DNA from 2 places in the Variovorax sp. DAIF25 genome. Region 2 is predicted to be linked to the other one. Evidence: riboswitches for the same ligand, from Rfam matches in the RefSeq annotation. Region 2 holds a riboswitch; the other holds the start of a gene.
The links. Region 2 has a riboswitch for glycine ahead of gcvT (glycine cleavage system aminomethyltransferase GcvT). Riboswitches for the same ligand answer to the same signal wherever they lie in the genome.
Positions count from the first base shown of each region.

Region 1: linked by a shared signal. The riboswitch ahead of R0232_RS04675 (D-amino acid dehydrogenase) and the one ahead of gcvT (glycine cleavage system aminomethyltransferase GcvT) in region 2 are both predicted to bind glycine.

Region 1 is NZ_CP136636.1:1,031,670-1,039,355, reverse strand. Features, by position in the region: gene R0232_RS04700 (class I SAM-dependent methyltransferase) at 1-1,129, opposite strand, end outside; gene rfbC (dTDP-4-dehydrorhamnose 3,5-epimerase) at 1,452-2,000, opposite strand; gene rfbA (glucose-1-phosphate thymidylyltransferase RfbA) at 1,997-2,896, opposite strand; gene rfbD (dTDP-4-dehydrorhamnose reductase) at 2,946-3,836, opposite strand; gene rfbB (dTDP-glucose 4,6-dehydratase) at 3,833-4,903, opposite strand; glycine riboswitch at 5,154-5,271, shown strand; gene R0232_RS04675 (D-amino acid dehydrogenase) at 5,360-6,667, shown strand; gene R0232_RS04670 (FIST signal transduction protein) at 6,691-7,686, opposite strand, start outside.
Region 2 is NZ_CP136636.1:4,701,405-4,709,090, reverse strand. Features, by position in the region: gene R0232_RS21790 (alpha/beta fold hydrolase) at 1-707, shown strand, start outside; gene R0232_RS21785 (Crp/Fnr family transcriptional regulator) at 650-1,381, opposite strand; gene gcvP (aminomethyl-transferring glycine dehydrogenase) at 1,387-4,299, opposite strand; gene gcvH (glycine cleavage system protein GcvH) at 4,375-4,746, opposite strand; gene gcvT (glycine cleavage system aminomethyltransferase GcvT) at 4,830-6,029, opposite strand; glycine riboswitch at 6,045-6,151, opposite strand; glycine riboswitch at 6,172-6,255, opposite strand; gene R0232_RS21765 (alpha/beta hydrolase) at 6,278-7,237, opposite strand; gene R0232_RS21760 (amidohydrolase family protein) at 7,234-7,686, opposite strand, start outside.

The DNA.
Region 1 (7,686 bases), 3.7 Mb from region 2:
CGCTCACCCGCCAGTAGGCGCTGCCCGTGACGGCCTGGTAGAGCGTCGTGACGTGCGCGGCCTGGCGTTGGGCCTCCAGCTTCTCCGCTTCGCATTGCGCCAGCCGCTCGCGCTCGATCTGCAGCTGTGCCTGGCCCTGGTCGCGCGCCTCCTGCACGGCGGCATCGCGCTTGCGCGCATAGGTGGAGCGCGCCTGCGTCAGACGCTCCTCGATGGCCGGGTTGGTGGTGCGGTAGTAGCGGTCGCTGCTGTAGAGGCAATCGGGGTAGCGGAACAACGGCTCGTCCGAGGTCTTGCGGGCCTGGACCAGGATGGTGTCGCCGAACAGCGAGGCATCGATCGACAGCATGGCGCCGACTTCGAAGATGTCGGTCACGTGCTCGGGCTCCGCGAAGGCGCAGATGGTGCGAAACGCGACGTCGGTGAGCCCTGCGCTGCGCAGCGCCATCTTGAAGAAGATGGGCGTGTATTCGAACGAATGCCGGGGTTCGTGCCCGAGGTCCGGATGGAAGAACCAGTAGACCCAGGGCGGTGCCCCCGCGATGAATTCCCGCAGCGTCTTGTACGAGGCCGAATTCGGCACCGAGGTCACGAGAATCGAGTCGCGATGCATGCAACGCGTGACGTTGAGCAGCACACCGGATGGGTCCTGGTCCACGTGCTCCAGCGTCTCGAAGAAGAGCACCGTGTCGAAGGTGGCATCGAGCGGCCACTGCGCCTGGGTGATGTTGAAGTTGTAGCTCTTCAACTCCAGGCGGCGCCCTTCCATCTCGATGCTGCGCGTCAGGATGGGCTGGTCGATGTCGGGGCGCATCTCGATGCCCTCGACGCGCGCATAGCCCAGGTAATGCCAGGCCCAGAAGGCCATGTAGCCATAGCAGCCGATATCGAGGCACGACGCATCCGGCGATTCGGCATACGGAATCATCGTGAGCGACAGCGACAGCCGGCGGCGATGCGCCGTCAGGTAGAGAAATTCGGTGGCCGACCCGGTCCTGCGCACATGCTCGATGGTGGTGTCGAGGATGTTCTCGGCCTCGGCGATCGACAGGTAGCGGCCCTCTTTCGGGGTGTCGGGCGTGGATTTCAGATCCGAAATGACTTCTCGAATCAATTCCTGCTGATCCATCTTCTGGGGCTCTCCGGCTGCGCGGCTTGTCGGCGCGTTCTAGGGGGAAGTGGGGTGCCGATTCTCGGCACCGGCACGCCTTGGTGGCGTGCTCGATGCCGTCGATCCATCGTGCGGGGAGTCATCGAGGAAGTGTTACCTCAATGCAAACAAATACTAACATCGACCTATGAAATGTCGATGAAGCGATCGCTTTCGGGGACGGTGCGGCTGGGTATTCCGCAGGCTACGCGCAGCGGTCATGAAGCGACCGTACGCGAGCGGCGTCGGGGTCGGCGGCCACGAGAGAGCCGCGCCGATGCCCGCGCCGTGTTCGGGCCTGTCAGTCGAACACTTCGGCGCCGGCGAAGCTGGCGCCGGCCTGGTCCTTGCCGGAGAGCTGCGGAACGCCTCCGGTCGCGGGCCACGCGATCGCCAGGTCGGCGTCGTCCCATTTGATGCAGCGCTCATGCGCCGGCGCGTAGTAGTCGGTCGTCTTGTACAGAAACTCCGCTGTTTCCGTCAGCACCAGGAAACCGTGCGCAAAACCTTCGGGCACCCACATCTGCTTGTAGTTGTCCTCGCTGAGTTCCTCGCCCACCCACTGGCCGAAGGTCGGCGACGACCTGCGGATGTCCACCGCCACGTCGAACACCGCGCCACGTGTGCAGCGCACCAGCTTGCCCTGCGGCTGCTGGATCTGGTAGTGCAGCCCGCGCAGCACGCCCTGGGCCGAGCGCGAATGGTTGTCCTGCACGAACTCGACGTGGCGCCCCACGGCCTCGTCGAAGGCCTTGCCGTTGAAGCTCTCGAAGAAGAAGCCGCGCGAGTCGCCGAACACCTTCGGCTCGATGACCAGCACTTCGGGAATGGCGGTGGGGATGACTTTCACGGCCGTCCCTCTTCCTTCAAGAGGCGCTGTAGGTATTTGCCATAACCGCTCTTGGCCAAAGGCGCGGCCAGCTTCTCGAGTTGCGCGCCATCGATGAAGCCGTTGCGCCAGGCGATCTCCTCGGGACACGCGATCTTCAGGCCCTGGCGATTTTCGAGCGTGGCGATGAACTGGCCGGCCTCGAGCAGGCTCTCGTGCGTGCCGGTGTCGAGCCACGCATAGCCGCGCTGCATGATCTGCACGTTGAGCTGGCCGAGGTCGAGGTAGGCCTGGTTGACCGCGGTGATCTCGAGTTCGCCGCGCGCGCTGGGCTTGACGGCCTTGGCGATGTCGACGACCTGGTTGTCGTAGAAGTAGAGCCCCGTCACGGCATAGCTGCTCTTGGGCTCGAGCGGCTTCTCCTCGATGCTGCTGGCCTTGCCCTGCGCATCGAAAGCCACCACGCCGTAGCGCTCGGGGTCGTGCACGTGATAGGCGAAGACGGTCGCGCCCTTGTCCTGCGCATCGGCGTCGGACAGCAGGTGCACGAAGTCGTGGCCGTAGTAGATGTTGTCGCCCAGCACCAGCGCGCTCGGCGAATTGCCGACGAACTTGTCGCCGATGATGAAGGCCTGCGCCAGCCCGTCGGGACTGGGCTGCACGGCGTACTGCAGGTTCAGGCCCCACTGGCTGCCGTCGCCCAGCAGCTGCTGGAAACGCGGCGTGTCCTGCGGCGTGCTGATGACGAGGATGTCGCGCATGCCGCCGAGCATCAGCGTGCTCAGCGGGTAATAGATCATGGGCTTGTCGTACACCGGCAGCAGCTGCTTGCTGATCGCGAGCGTGGCCGGATGCAGCCGCGTGCCCGAGCCGCCGGCCAGGATGATGCCTTTGCGCTGCGTCGTCTGGATGGTCATCGTTGGTGTCTCTTCTCTTCGGATGTCGTGTTCGGCACGGATGCCGGACTCAGAGGATCTCGCGCAGCATGCGCGCGACGCCGTTCTGCCACGGCGGCAGCACCAGCCCGAAGGCGGCCTGCAGCTTCGAGGTGTCGAGGCGCGAGTTGTGCGGCCGGGTGGCCGGCGTGGGAAAGGCGCTGGTCGGCACGGCCTCGACCTGCTGCGGCCCGGCCTTGAGCTCGACGCCGGCCTGCTGCGCGAGTTCGAGCACGTAGCGCGCGTAACCGTACCAGGTGGTCTCGCCGCCCGCGATCGCGTGATAAAGGCCGGCCTTCGACGGATCCTGCAGCGTCGCGCGAATCGCATGCGCCGTGATGTCGGCCAGCAGCTCCGCGCCGGTGGGTGCGCCGAACTGGTCGTCGATGACGGTCAGCTTGTCGCGCTCCCTGGCCAGCCGCAGCATGGTCTTGGCGAAGTTGCCGCCGCGCGCCGCATAGACCCAGCTGGTGCGAAAGATCAGGTGCTTCGCGCAGTGCCGCGCCACCAGTTGCTCGCCCTCGAGCTTGGTGCGGCCGTAGACGCTCAGCGGTCCGGTCGCATCGGCTTCCTTCCAGGGCGCGGTGCCGCTGCCGTCGAAGACATAGTCGGTCGAGTAGTGGACCATCAGCGCGCCGATCTCCTGCGCGGCCTGCGCCACCACGCCGGGCGAGGTGGCGTTGAGCTTGCGCGCGAACTCGGGCTCGCTCTCGGCCTTGTCGACGGCGGTGTGGGCGGCGGCATTGACGATCACGTCGGGGCGCACCTGCCGCACGGTGTCGGCCAGTTGCTCGGGACGGCTGAAGTCGGCGTGGAAGTCGGTGCTGTCGAAATCGAGCGCGACCAGCTCGCCCAGCGGTGCGAGGCTGCGCTGCAGTTCCCAGCCGACCTGTCCGCCCTTGCCCAGCAGCAGCAGCTTCATGCGGAAGCCTTCGCGTCGTACTGCTTCTCGACCCAGGCGCGGTAGGCGCCGCTTTGCACGTTGCGCACCCAGTCGCCGTTGGCGAGGTACCACTCGACCGTCTTGCGGATGCCGGTGTCGAAGGTCTCGGCCGGCTTCCAGCCGAGCTCGCGCTCGAGCTTGCGCGCGTCGATGGCGTAGCGGCGGTCATGGCCGGGGCGGTCGGTGACGTAGCTGATCTGTTCGGCGTAGCCCTTGCCGTCGACACGCGGACGCAACTCGTCGAGCAGCGCGCACACGGTCTTCACGATCTCGATGTTCGGCTTCTCGTTCCAGCCGCCCACGTTGTAGGTCTCGCCGAGCCGGCCCGCTTCGAGCACGCGACGGATCGCGCTGCAGTGGTCCTTGACGTAGAGCCAGTCGCGCACCTGCATGCCGTCGCCATACACGGGCAGCGGCTTGCCGGCCAGCGCGTTGACGATCATCAGCGGGATCAGCTTCTCGGGGAAATGGAAGGGGCCGTAGTTGTTCGAGCAGTTGGTGGTGAGCACCGGCAGGCCGTAGGTGTGGTGCCAGGCGCGCACGAGGTGGTCGCTCGCGGCCTTGCTGGCCGAGTACGGGCTGTTGGGCTCGTACTTGTTCTCCTCGGTGAAGGCCGGGTCGGTCTTCGAGAGCGAGCCGTAGACCTCGTCGGTCGACACGTGCAGGAAGCGGAAGGCCGCCTTCTGGTCGGCCGGCAGCGCGTTCCAGTAACCACGCACCGACTCGAGCAGTCGGAAGGTGCCGAGCACGTTGGTCTGCACGAAATCCTCGGGGCCGTGGATCGAGCGGTCCACGTGCGACTCGGCCGCGAAATTGACCACCGCGCGCGGCTTGTGCTCGGCCAGCAGGCGGTCGAGCAGCGCGCTGTCGCCAATGTCGCCCTGAACGAAGATGTGGCGCGGATCGCCCTTGAGCGAAGCCAGGGTCTCGAGATTGCCGGCGTAGGTGAGCTTGTCGAGGTTCACGACCGGTTCGTCGCCTTGCGCGATCCAGTCGAGGACGAAATTGGCGCCGATGAAGCCGGCGCCGCCGGTAACCAGGATCATGGAGTCCTCTGTGCTGTGAATTGGAGTGCCGCTTGGTCGAAAGCCGCGCTGGCGCGGCTTTCGCGGATTATCCCATCTGCCTGCAAGGCCGAATCCCGGGGTTGGCCGGTGCCCGCGGCCCGCCTACAATCGCCACCCATTGCAGGAGAGCGGGCCGCATGCATCGCGCAGGCAGCCCCACCGAAGGCGCAAACTCCCATAAACGCTCAGGTCGGCTCCACGCTCGCGCGGGGCCTGTACTGCAACCACTGAAACGCCGTCTGGAGAGCCAGCACATCGCCCATCGCGGCCGTGCTGCGCCGAAGGAGCAAGTCCGCTGCGAGGTGCAGCGGATGAAACTCTCAGGTACCGAGGACAGGGGGAGCGGCAATTGGACGGCCGTCCGGTTGCGCGCTATCTATTCAGTAGCACGACCTTCACGCCGTTCAAGCGCTTCGACCTCGAAAGGTACTTGAAATGCGCGTGATCGTATTGGGCGCCGGCCTGCTCGGCGTGACCTCGGCCTACTACCTCCAGCAACTCGGCCACGAAGTGACCGTGATCGACCGGCAGGCCACCCCGGCCGCCGAAACCAGCTTCGCCAACGGTGGCCAGATCTCGGTGAGCCATGCCGAGCCCTGGGCCAATCCCAGCGCGCCGCTCAAGGTGCTGCAGTGGCTGGGCAAGGAAGACGCCCCGCTGCTGTTCCGCATCCGCGCCGACATGCGCCAGTGGCTCTGGGGCCTGCAGTTCCTGCGCGAATGCACGCCCGCGCGCACGCGCCACAACATCGAACAGATCGTGCGCCTGGGCACCTACAGCCGTGACACCCTGCAGCAGCTGCGCCGCGACACCGGCATCCGCTACGACGAGCGCACGCAGGGCATCCTGCACTTCTACACGACGCAAAAGGAGTTCGACGGCGCCCTCGCGCCCGCCGAGCAGATGCGCGCGCTGGGCTGCGAGCGCCAGGTGATCTCGGCCGACGAGGCCGTGAAGCTCGAGCCCGCGCTGGCCCACATCCGGCCGCAGCTGGCCGGTGCCACCTACACGGCCGAGGACGAGTCGGGCGACGCCAACCGCTTCGCGCGCGAACTCGCGCGGCTCGCGGCCGAGGCCGGCGTGAAGTTCCTGATGAGCCACACCATCACCGCGCTGCGCGAGGTGGGTGGCGCGATCGACCACGTCGAGGTCACCGATGCCGAGGGCCGCTTCCAGCGCATCCGCGGCGATGCCTTCGTGATGGCGATGGGTTCGCTGAGCCCGCTGCTGGCGGCACCGCTGGGCATCCGGCTGCCGATCTATCCGGCCAAAGGCTATTCGGTCACGCTGCCGGTCAAGGACGCGAGCAAGGCCTACCAGGTCTCGTTGACCGACGACGAATACAAGCTGGTGTTCTCGCGCTACACCTCGGAGTCGGGCGACCGCATGCGCATCGCCGGCACGGCCGAGCTCAACGGCTACGACCGCGACCTCAACCGCGTGCGCTGCGAAGCTATCGTGCGCCGCGTCGAGCAACTGTTCCCCGGCGCCGGCGACACCACGCAAGCCCAGTTCTGGACCGGCCTGCGCCCGGCGACGCCGAGCAACGTGCCGCTGATCGGCCGCACCAAGCTCGCGAACCTCTACCTCAACACCGGCCACGGCACGCTCGGCTGGACCCATGCCTGCGGCTCGGGCAAGTCGATCGCGCGCATCGTGAGCGGGCTGGTGCCGGAGGTGGATTTCGCGTTCGCTGGGATGCCCAGGGGCGTGGCGGGCATCGCCCAGCCCGCGCTGGGCTGAGCCTCCGAAGCAAGGCGGACCCGTCAGTCGTCCGCCGTGAACACCGTCAGCACCCCCGTGTAGCCATACACGTGGTGCCGCGCGATCTCGCCCGCGGCGAAGAAGCCGACCAGCGGCACGTCGCCCAGCGCGTGGCGCACGATCTGCAGCTCGGCGCCGGGCGCGCCGAAGTGCGGGCCGCCGCGGCCCGAGCAGCTCACGTAGACGGCGCCGGCGATGCGCCGCGCGGGATGCGGCGCCGCCTCGGCCTCGCCGGCGGCGACGGCGCGCGCGGTGGCCAGGGTCTGTTCCTCGGGCTCGAGCTCCTCGCGGATCTCGGCGCAGATGCGCATCAGGTCGGCGCGCGCGGCCTGGGCGTTGCGGCGGCAGAAGCTCAGGCGCATGCCGGCCTCGGCCACGTCGGCGATCGCGATGCCGCGGCGCGTGGGGTCGAGGCCGATGATGTGGCGCACCAGCACGTCGGCGCCGAGGTCGCCGGTGCGGCGGATGCCGTCGCTGCCGGCATCGACCAGGCCCACCAGGGTGGCGCGCACGGCCTCGATGGCTTCCTGCGGCCGCTCGAGCGAGACCTGCAGGTCGGCCAGCAGCACGTCGAGCGCGGGCTCGCCGTCGAGCTGCAGCACCAGGTTGCCGTCGGCCTCGGTGATCTCGCGCTCGCGCGCGCTGCCCGAGCGCAATGGCTGGCAGCCCTGCGTGACGCGCGACACCAGCCGCACGCCCTCGCCGAACACCACGCCCGACAGGCCGCCCGAGAACACGCCGCCGGCCGCACCCTGGCCGCGGATGTTGCCGTTGCCGCCGACCGCGAATTGCAGCGCGCCGCCGCGGCCCGAGGAGAGGCCGCCGAACAGGTAGCCGGTGTCGGTGCGCCCGGCCATCTCGCCGATGAGCTCGGTCAGGTCGGGGGTGGCGGGGTCGGCATGCACCAGCGCCGTGTGGGCCTCGAAGCCGCTCATCTCGGAACTCGCCAGCGGCGCCACGCCCGAGAACACGCGGTACTGGTCGCTCGGCAGCGCGCA
Region 2 (7,686 bases):
TGTTCGACATGGACGAGGGCCTGCGCAACTGGCGCCAGCTGAAGGCCGGCGGCGGCGACGTGCGGCTCATGGTGCTGCGCTCGGGCCATGTGAATCCGCGCGCGGGGCAGCGCGACAAGCCGGCGCGCTGCGGCAGCGTCGATGCCATGGACGCGATGCTCGGCTGGCTCGATGCCAAGCTGCGCGACATCGAGCCGTCCGCGCCTTCGGTGCCCCAGCTGTGCATCGCGCTCGACGACGGTTCGGCCTTCGAGGGCACGGCGCCGATCGCGGCTCGGTTCGGCGCGGCCCTCGCGCTCACCGAGGTGCGCGCGGGTTCGCCGGCGCCGGTCTTCGTTCCCTTGCCCACCGATACGCCACGTGGCGCGGTGCTGGCCGGCGTGCCCGAGGCCGAGCTCGACGTGCGGGCGGCCGGCGGACCCGGCGTGGCCCTGGTGGGGCTCGCGCTGCGCCGCAATGGCGGGCTGATGCTGCTGTCGGACCAAGTGGTGCCCGCGCCGCCGGGGCGGCAGCGCATCGCGCTCGGCGGCGTGGCCGCGCGCCTGCGGCCCGGCGACGAGCTCGGCGTGGCGCTGTTCGCCACCCATGCGCAGTACGTCTGGGCGCCCGCGTCGGGCGCGCCGGTGGCCGGCATCGCCGGCGACAACGCCTATGCGGTCTCGGGCCGCGTGTGGCTGCCGCTCGCGGCCGAGGGCGCGGCGCGGTAGGCGCGCAGTGCATCGAGGTCGCGCAAGGTCACGACCTGGTAGCCCAGCGTCAGCAGGCCCTCGGCCTCGAGCCGCCGCAGCGCCGCGTTGAGCCGCGGGCGCGACATGTTGCAGTAGAGCGCGAGCTCGGCCTGCGACACCTGCAGCTCGAGCGAGCGCGGCGGAAAGCCTGCGGGACTGAACAGCGAAGCCAGGCTCTGCGCGACCTTGGCGACCGGGTCGAGCGTGCGGTCCGACAGCGTGACGGCCATCGACTGCGTGAGCCGCTCGCTCAGCAGCTGCAGCACGAAGCGGTTGAAGGCGCGGTTGCCGTCGAGCAGGTGGAAGAAGGCCGCCTTCGGCATCTTGATGATCACCGCGTCGGACAGCGCCACCGCATCGCAGAAGCGCGGTTCGTTGCGGATCAGCTCGACTTCGCCGACCCAGCTGAAGGCCTGGCCCATGAAGGTCACGGGCTTGCCCGAGGCCGAGGTGGTGCACAGCTTCATGCTGCCGCGCCCCATGCCGACCCAGTGCTCGGCCGGATCGCCGCGGTGCCAGATGGCCTGGCCCGCGGCGAGTTCGACGAAGCGCAGCTGCGGCAGCAGCACTTCGGCCTCGTCGTCGCTCAGCGTGTGGGCCCAGACGCAGCCGCGCCAGCGCGACTTGAGCGAGGCGATCTCGCCGGGGTCCATGCGGCTCAGGCCGCTTCGGTTTCCTGGTACTCGCCCACGGGCACGCAGCTGCAGAACAGGTTGCGGTCGCCGTAGACGTTGTCGACGCGGCCGATCGGCGGCCAGTACTTGGCGTCCTTGAGGCCGGCCAGCGGGAAGGCGCCGAGTTCGCGCGCATAGGGATGGCCCCATTCGCTGCCGAGCAGGCTCGCGGCCGTGTGCGGCGCGTGCTTGAGCGGGTTGTCGTCCTTCGGCCAGACGCCTTCCTCGATGCGGCGGATCTCGCCGCGGATGGCGATCATCGCCTCGATGAAGCGGTCGAGCTCGGCCAGCGGCTCGCTCTCGGTCGGCTCCACCATCAGCGTGCCCGGCACCGGGAAGCTCAGCGTGGGCGCGTGGAAGCCGTAGTCGATCAGGCGCTTGGCGACGTCCTCGGCGGTGACGCCGCTGGTGTCCTTGAGCGGGCGCAGGTCGAGGATGCACTCGTGCGCGACGTGGCCGTTGGGGCTCGCGTACAGCGTGGGATAGTGGTCCTTGAGCCGCGCGCTGATGTAGTTGGCGCTGAGGATCGCGGTCTCGGTCGCGGCCTGCAGGCCCTTCGCGCCCATCATGCGGCAGTACATCCAGCTGATCGGCAGCACGGCCGCATTGCCCAGCGGCGCGGCCGACACGGCGCCCACGCCATGGCCCGACACGCCCGCGGTCGCATGGCCCGGCAGGTAGGGCACGAGGTCCTCGACCACGCAGACCGGGCCCACGCCCGGGCCGCCGCCGCCGTGCGGGATGCAGAAGGTCTTGTGCAGGTTCAGGTGGCTCACGTCGCCGCCGAACTCGCCCGGCGCGGCCACGCCCACCAGCGCGTTCATGTTGGCGCCGTCGACATACACGCGCCCGCCGTGCGCATGCACCAGCTCGCACAGCTCCTTCACGCGGGTCTCGAACACGCCGTGCGTGCTCGGGTAGGTGATCATCACCGCGGCCAGGTTCTTGCCGTGCTTCTCGCAGGCGCGCTTCAGGTCGTCGAGATCGACGTTGCCTTGCGCATCGCAAGCCGTCACCACCACCTGCAGGCCCACCATCTGCGCGCTCGCGGGATTGGTGCCGTGCGCCGACGAGGGAATCAGGCAGATGTTGCGGTGACCCTCGCCCTTGGCCTCGTGGAAGGCGCGGATCGCCAGCAGGCCCGCGTACTCGCCCTGCGAGCCGGCATTGGGCTGCAGGCTGATGCCGGCGTAGCCGGTGGCTTCGCAGAGCCAGGCACGCAGCTGGGCGTCGAGCTGGGCATAGCCCTGCAACTGCTCGGCCGGCGCGAAGGGATGGATGTTCGCGAACTCGGGCCAGGTGATCGGGATCATCTCGCTGGTCGCGTTGAGCTTCATGGTGCAGCTGCCCAGCGGGATCATGCTGCGGTCGAGCGCGAGGTCCTTGTCCGACAGGCTGCGGATGTAGCGCAGCATCGCGGTCTCGCTCTTGTGGGTGTTGAACACCGGGTGCGACAGGAAGGCGCTCGCGCGGCGCAGTTCCTGCGGGATGCGCGGCGCGGTGTTGGCGGCCAGCTCCTCGAAGCGCGGCATCGGCGTGCCGGCGGGCACGAACAGCGCCCACAGCGTCTCGACGTCGGCGCGCGTGCTGGTCTCGTCGAGCGAGATGCCCAGGTGCTGCTGCAGCCGCTGGCGCAGGTTCACGTTGGCGGCCTGCGCGCGCTCGAGGATCCTGGCGGTGTCGTCGCCGGTGCGGATGGTCAGCGAATCGAAGGCGGTCTCGTTGACCGGCTCGCGGCCCATCTGGGCCAGGCCGCGCGCGAGGATCGCGGTGAGCGCGGCCACGCGCTGCGCGATGCGCGTGAGGCCGTCGGGGCCGTGGTAGACCGCGTACATGCTTGCGACCACCGCAGGCAGCACCTGCGCGGTACAGATGTTCGAGGTCGCCTTCTCGCGCCGGATGTGCTGCTCGCGCGTCTGCAGCGCGAGGCGGTAGGCGGGGCGGCCATGGGTGTCGACGCTCACGCCGACCAGGCGGCCCGGCAGCGAGCGCTTGAAATCGTCGCGGCAGGCCAGGTAGGCCGCGTGCGGGCCGCCGTTGCACAGCGGCATGCCGAAGCGCTGGGTGGTGCCGCAGACGATGTCGGCATCCCATTCGCCGGGCGGCGCGAGCAGGGTCAGCGCCAGCAGGTCGGCCGCCACGCAGAAGGCCGCGCCGTACTGGTGCGCATGGCCCGCGAGCGGGCGCAGGTCGTGCACGTGGCCGGTGGTGGCCGGGTACTGCGCCAGCACGCCGAAGAACTCGCCGCTGGCCATCAGGTGCGGCAGGGTTTCCGAGGCGGTGCTGACCTTGACCTCGATGCCCAGCGGCGCGGCGCGGGTCTTCACCACCTCGATGGTCTGCGGATGGCAGTCGCCCGAGACCAGGAACACGTTGCTTTTGCTCTTCACGCTGCGCTTGGCCAGCGTCATCGCCTCGGCGGCCGCGGTGGCCTCGTCGAGCATCGAGGCATTGGCGATCGCCATGCCCGTGAGGTCGCAGACCATGGTCTGGAAGTTGACCAGCGCCTCCATGCGGCCCTGCGAGATCTCGGCCTGGTAGGGCGTGTAGGCCGTGTACCAGGCCGGGTTCTCGAGGATGTTGCGCAGGATCACGCCCGGCGTGTGGGTGCCGTAGTAGCCCTGGCCGATGAAGTTGCGGAACACCTTGTTCTTCGCCGCGATCGCCTTGAGCTCGGCCAGCGCGTCGGCCTCGGTGGCCGGTGCCGGCAGCCGCATCGGCTTGCTGCGCCGGATCGCCGCGGGCACGATGCCGTCGATGAGTTCGGCGCGCGTGGCCGACCCGATCACGGGCAGCATGCGCGCCTCGTCGTCGGCATCGATGCCGATGTGGCGGGCGATGAATTCCTCGGCGTTCTCGAGTTCTTGCAGGGTGGGCAGGGCGGCGGGGGTGGGCATGGCGGGCGGGGGAAGAGAAGGGGGAGCGGACTTCCGGACGCGAGCCTTCGCGTCCGGCCATCCGGTTTCAGGAGCTCAGGATTCCTCGGCGAACTTGCCGTAGGCGGTTTCGTCCATCAGCGCGTCGAGCTGGGCCGGTTCGGACAGCTTGACCTTGAAGAACCAGCCTTCGGCCAGCGGCGCGCTGTTGGCGAGCGAGGGATCGGCGCGCAGGGCTTCGTTGACTTCGGTGATCTCGCCCGAGACGGGCATGAACACGTCGGCCGCGGCCTTCACCGATTCGACGACGCCGGCGACATCGCCCTGGGCGAAGCTCTTGCCGACCTCGGGCAGGTCGACGAAGACCACGTCGCCCAGCGCGTCTTGCGCATGGACGGTGATGCCGACCGTGGCGTTGCCGCCCTCGGCCTGCACCCATTCATGGTCCTTGGTGTACTTGATGCTCATGTTGAAAAACTCCTCGTGGATAAAAAGTGGCCGATGCCGGGGCGTAGGTTAGCCGCGACGGCGGTCCGCCGGATGTCCGGTCGTCAGCCGCGGTAGTAGCGCGTCGGCACGAAGGGCAGGGTCGAGACCTCCATCGGCACCGGCTTGCCGCGCACGATGGCCTGCACCCGGGTGCCGGGCTCGGCGAAGGCGGTGGCCACGTAGCCCATGGCGACCGGCCGGTCGGCCGTCGGGCCCAGCAGGCCGCTGGTGACCTGGCCGATGTCCTGGCCCTCGAAGGACTGGAGCGGCGTGCCGTCGCGCACCGGGATGCGCTCGAGCGCGACCAGGCCGACGCGGCGGCGCTTCAGGGTGTCGTGGTCGAGGTGGCCGGCGGCGCCGGTGGCTGCCACGAGCTGGGCCAGGATCTTCTCGGCGCCGGGGAAGCCGCCCGCGCGCGCGCCGCCGTTGCGGCGCACCTTCTGGATCGCCCAGTTGAGCGAGGCCTCGATCGGCGTGGTGCTGGTGTCGATGTCGCTGCCGTAGAGGCACAGGCCGGCCTCGAGCCGCAGCGAGTTGCGCGCGCCCAGGCCGATGGGCTTGACCTCGGGCTGGGCCAGCAGCAGCCGCGCCAGCGCGTCGGCGTCCTTCGCGGCGACCGAGATCTCGAAGCCGTCCTCGCCGGTGTAGCCGCTGCGCGTGACGAAGGCGGCTATGCCGCCGATCTGCACCGCGCCGCCGGTCATGAACACGAAGCGCTCGATACCGGGCGAGAGCCGCGCCAGCGTGGCCGCGGCCTGTGGGCCCTGCAGCGCGAGCAGCGCCTGCTCGGGCAGCGGCTGCACCTGGCAGCGCTGGCCGATCTTCTGCTGGATATGGGCGATGTCGGCCACCTTGCAGGCGCCGTTGACGATCACGAACAGCGAGCCGTTGCCTTCGTTGAAGAACATCAGGTCGTCGAGGATGCCGCCCTGGTCGTCGAGCAGCAGGCCGTAGCGCTGCTTGCCCGCGGGCAGGTCGATCACGTCGACCGGCATCAGGGTCTCGAAGGCGGCCGCGGCATCGGGGCCGGACAGGCGCAGCTGGCCCATGTGGGAGATGTCGAACAGGCCCGCAGCCTCGCGCGTGTGCCTGTGCTCGGCCATCAGGCCGGCCGGGTACTGGACCGGCATCGAATAGCCGGCGAAGGGCACCATGCGGGCGCCGAGTTCCAGGTGCAGCGCGTGCAGCGGGGTCTTGAGCAGTTCGGATTCGGGGGCGGAAGCAGCCACGGGGCACTCCTGGGGGCAGCAATCGAATGCCATGGCTCGCGCCATGGGGCCACCCCTGCTGTCCGCTTTACCTGAGAGATTCGCCCCACGATCGGGGTTTGCTCCTTCGGTGGACCGGGCGCCTGCGGCACCGGCCTCTCTCCAGCAAGGAAACGCCGTCCCGCGAAGGCCGGCGCTGTGTCAGTCCTTTTGCCTGAGCGTTCGGGGGTTCCCTGCGCCTTCGGCGGCCCCGTGCGGGGCTCTCTCCTGACCCCGGCGAGTGTAGTGGATTGCGGGCCGCCTCAGCCGCGGCCGCGCAGCCGGTCCGACAGCGCCCGGCAGATGGCGTCATGGGCCCGGCCGGCGGCGGCCGAGTGGGCGAAGAAGCCGAAGAACGGGTGGAACATGTCGTCGAAGGCCAGCAGCCGGGTCGGGATGCCGGCCGCCTCGAGCCGGTGCGCGTAGGCCAGGCCTTCCTCGCGCAGCGGGTCGTGGCCGGCGACGGCGATCAGGGTCGGCGGCAGGCCCGCGAGCTCCGCCGCGCGCAGCGGGGAGGGCGGCACCTCGGCGGCGCGGCGGGCCGAGGCGCCCATGCAGAGCCGGGCGATCTCGCGCAGGTCGGCGGGCGCGAGCATCGGGTGGTCGATGCCGCGGGCCTCGATCGCGGCCACGTCGCGCGCCATGTCCAGGCCCGGCACCACCAGCAGCTGGGCCGCCAGTGGCCGCGCATGGCCGCGCAGCGCCAGCGCGGCGCAGGCCGCCAGGTTGGCGCCCGCGCTCTCGCCGGCCAGGGCGACCCGGGACGGATCGCCGCCGAGGGTTTGTGCATGGTCCAGCGCCCAGCGGGTCGCGGCCAGGGCATCGTCGTGCGCGGCCGGGAACGGGTGCTCGGGCGCCAGCCTGTAGTCCACCGAGACCACCACGGCCTCGACGTCGCGGCAGAGCTTGCGCGCGATGTCGTCCATCAGCTCGACGCTGCCGAGCACGAAACCGCCGCCGTGCAGGAACACCACGGTCGGCAGCATGGCCTCGGCCGAGACGGGCCGGTAGACCCGCACCGGCACGCGCAGGCCCCGGTGTTCGGCGACGCGGTCCTCGGTGGAAGCCACGACCGGCAGCGTCGTGCGCTCGCGCGCCGCCATCACCGCGCGGCGCATGCGTTCGCGCGCTTCGGCGGGCGTGCCCGAGAACGGTGGTGGGGCCCCGTGGGCGCGCATGGCCGCGACGATCGTCGCGAGCTGGGGATCGAGCGCGGCGCTCATGCCAGCCCCAGCACATAGGCCTGCGAATCCGCCGCGCGCCGACGCAGCCGATCGAGGTCCACATCGAGCAGCCGGCCGTCGCGCTTCACCGGCCGGCCCGCGACGAACACGCTGTCGACATTGCCCGGATGGGCGCCCAGCACCACCGCGCCCACTGCGTCGGAGACCGGCGCCAGGTTCAGGTCGTCGGCGCGGATCAGCACCACGTCGGCCTGCTTGCCCGGCGTGAGCGAGCCCACCTTGTGCGCGAGCCCGTTCGCCTGCGCGCCGGCCAGGGTGGCGAAACCGAGCACATCGCGCAGGCCCAGCGTCGCCGGGGCGTTCTTCGTCTTCGAATGGCCGCCGCCCATCCACGAGCGGTAATAGGCCAGGGCATGGCGCATCTGCGTGAACATGTCGCCCGCGCACTTGGTCTCGGTGTCGCCGCTGAGGCTGGGCCGGATGCCCAC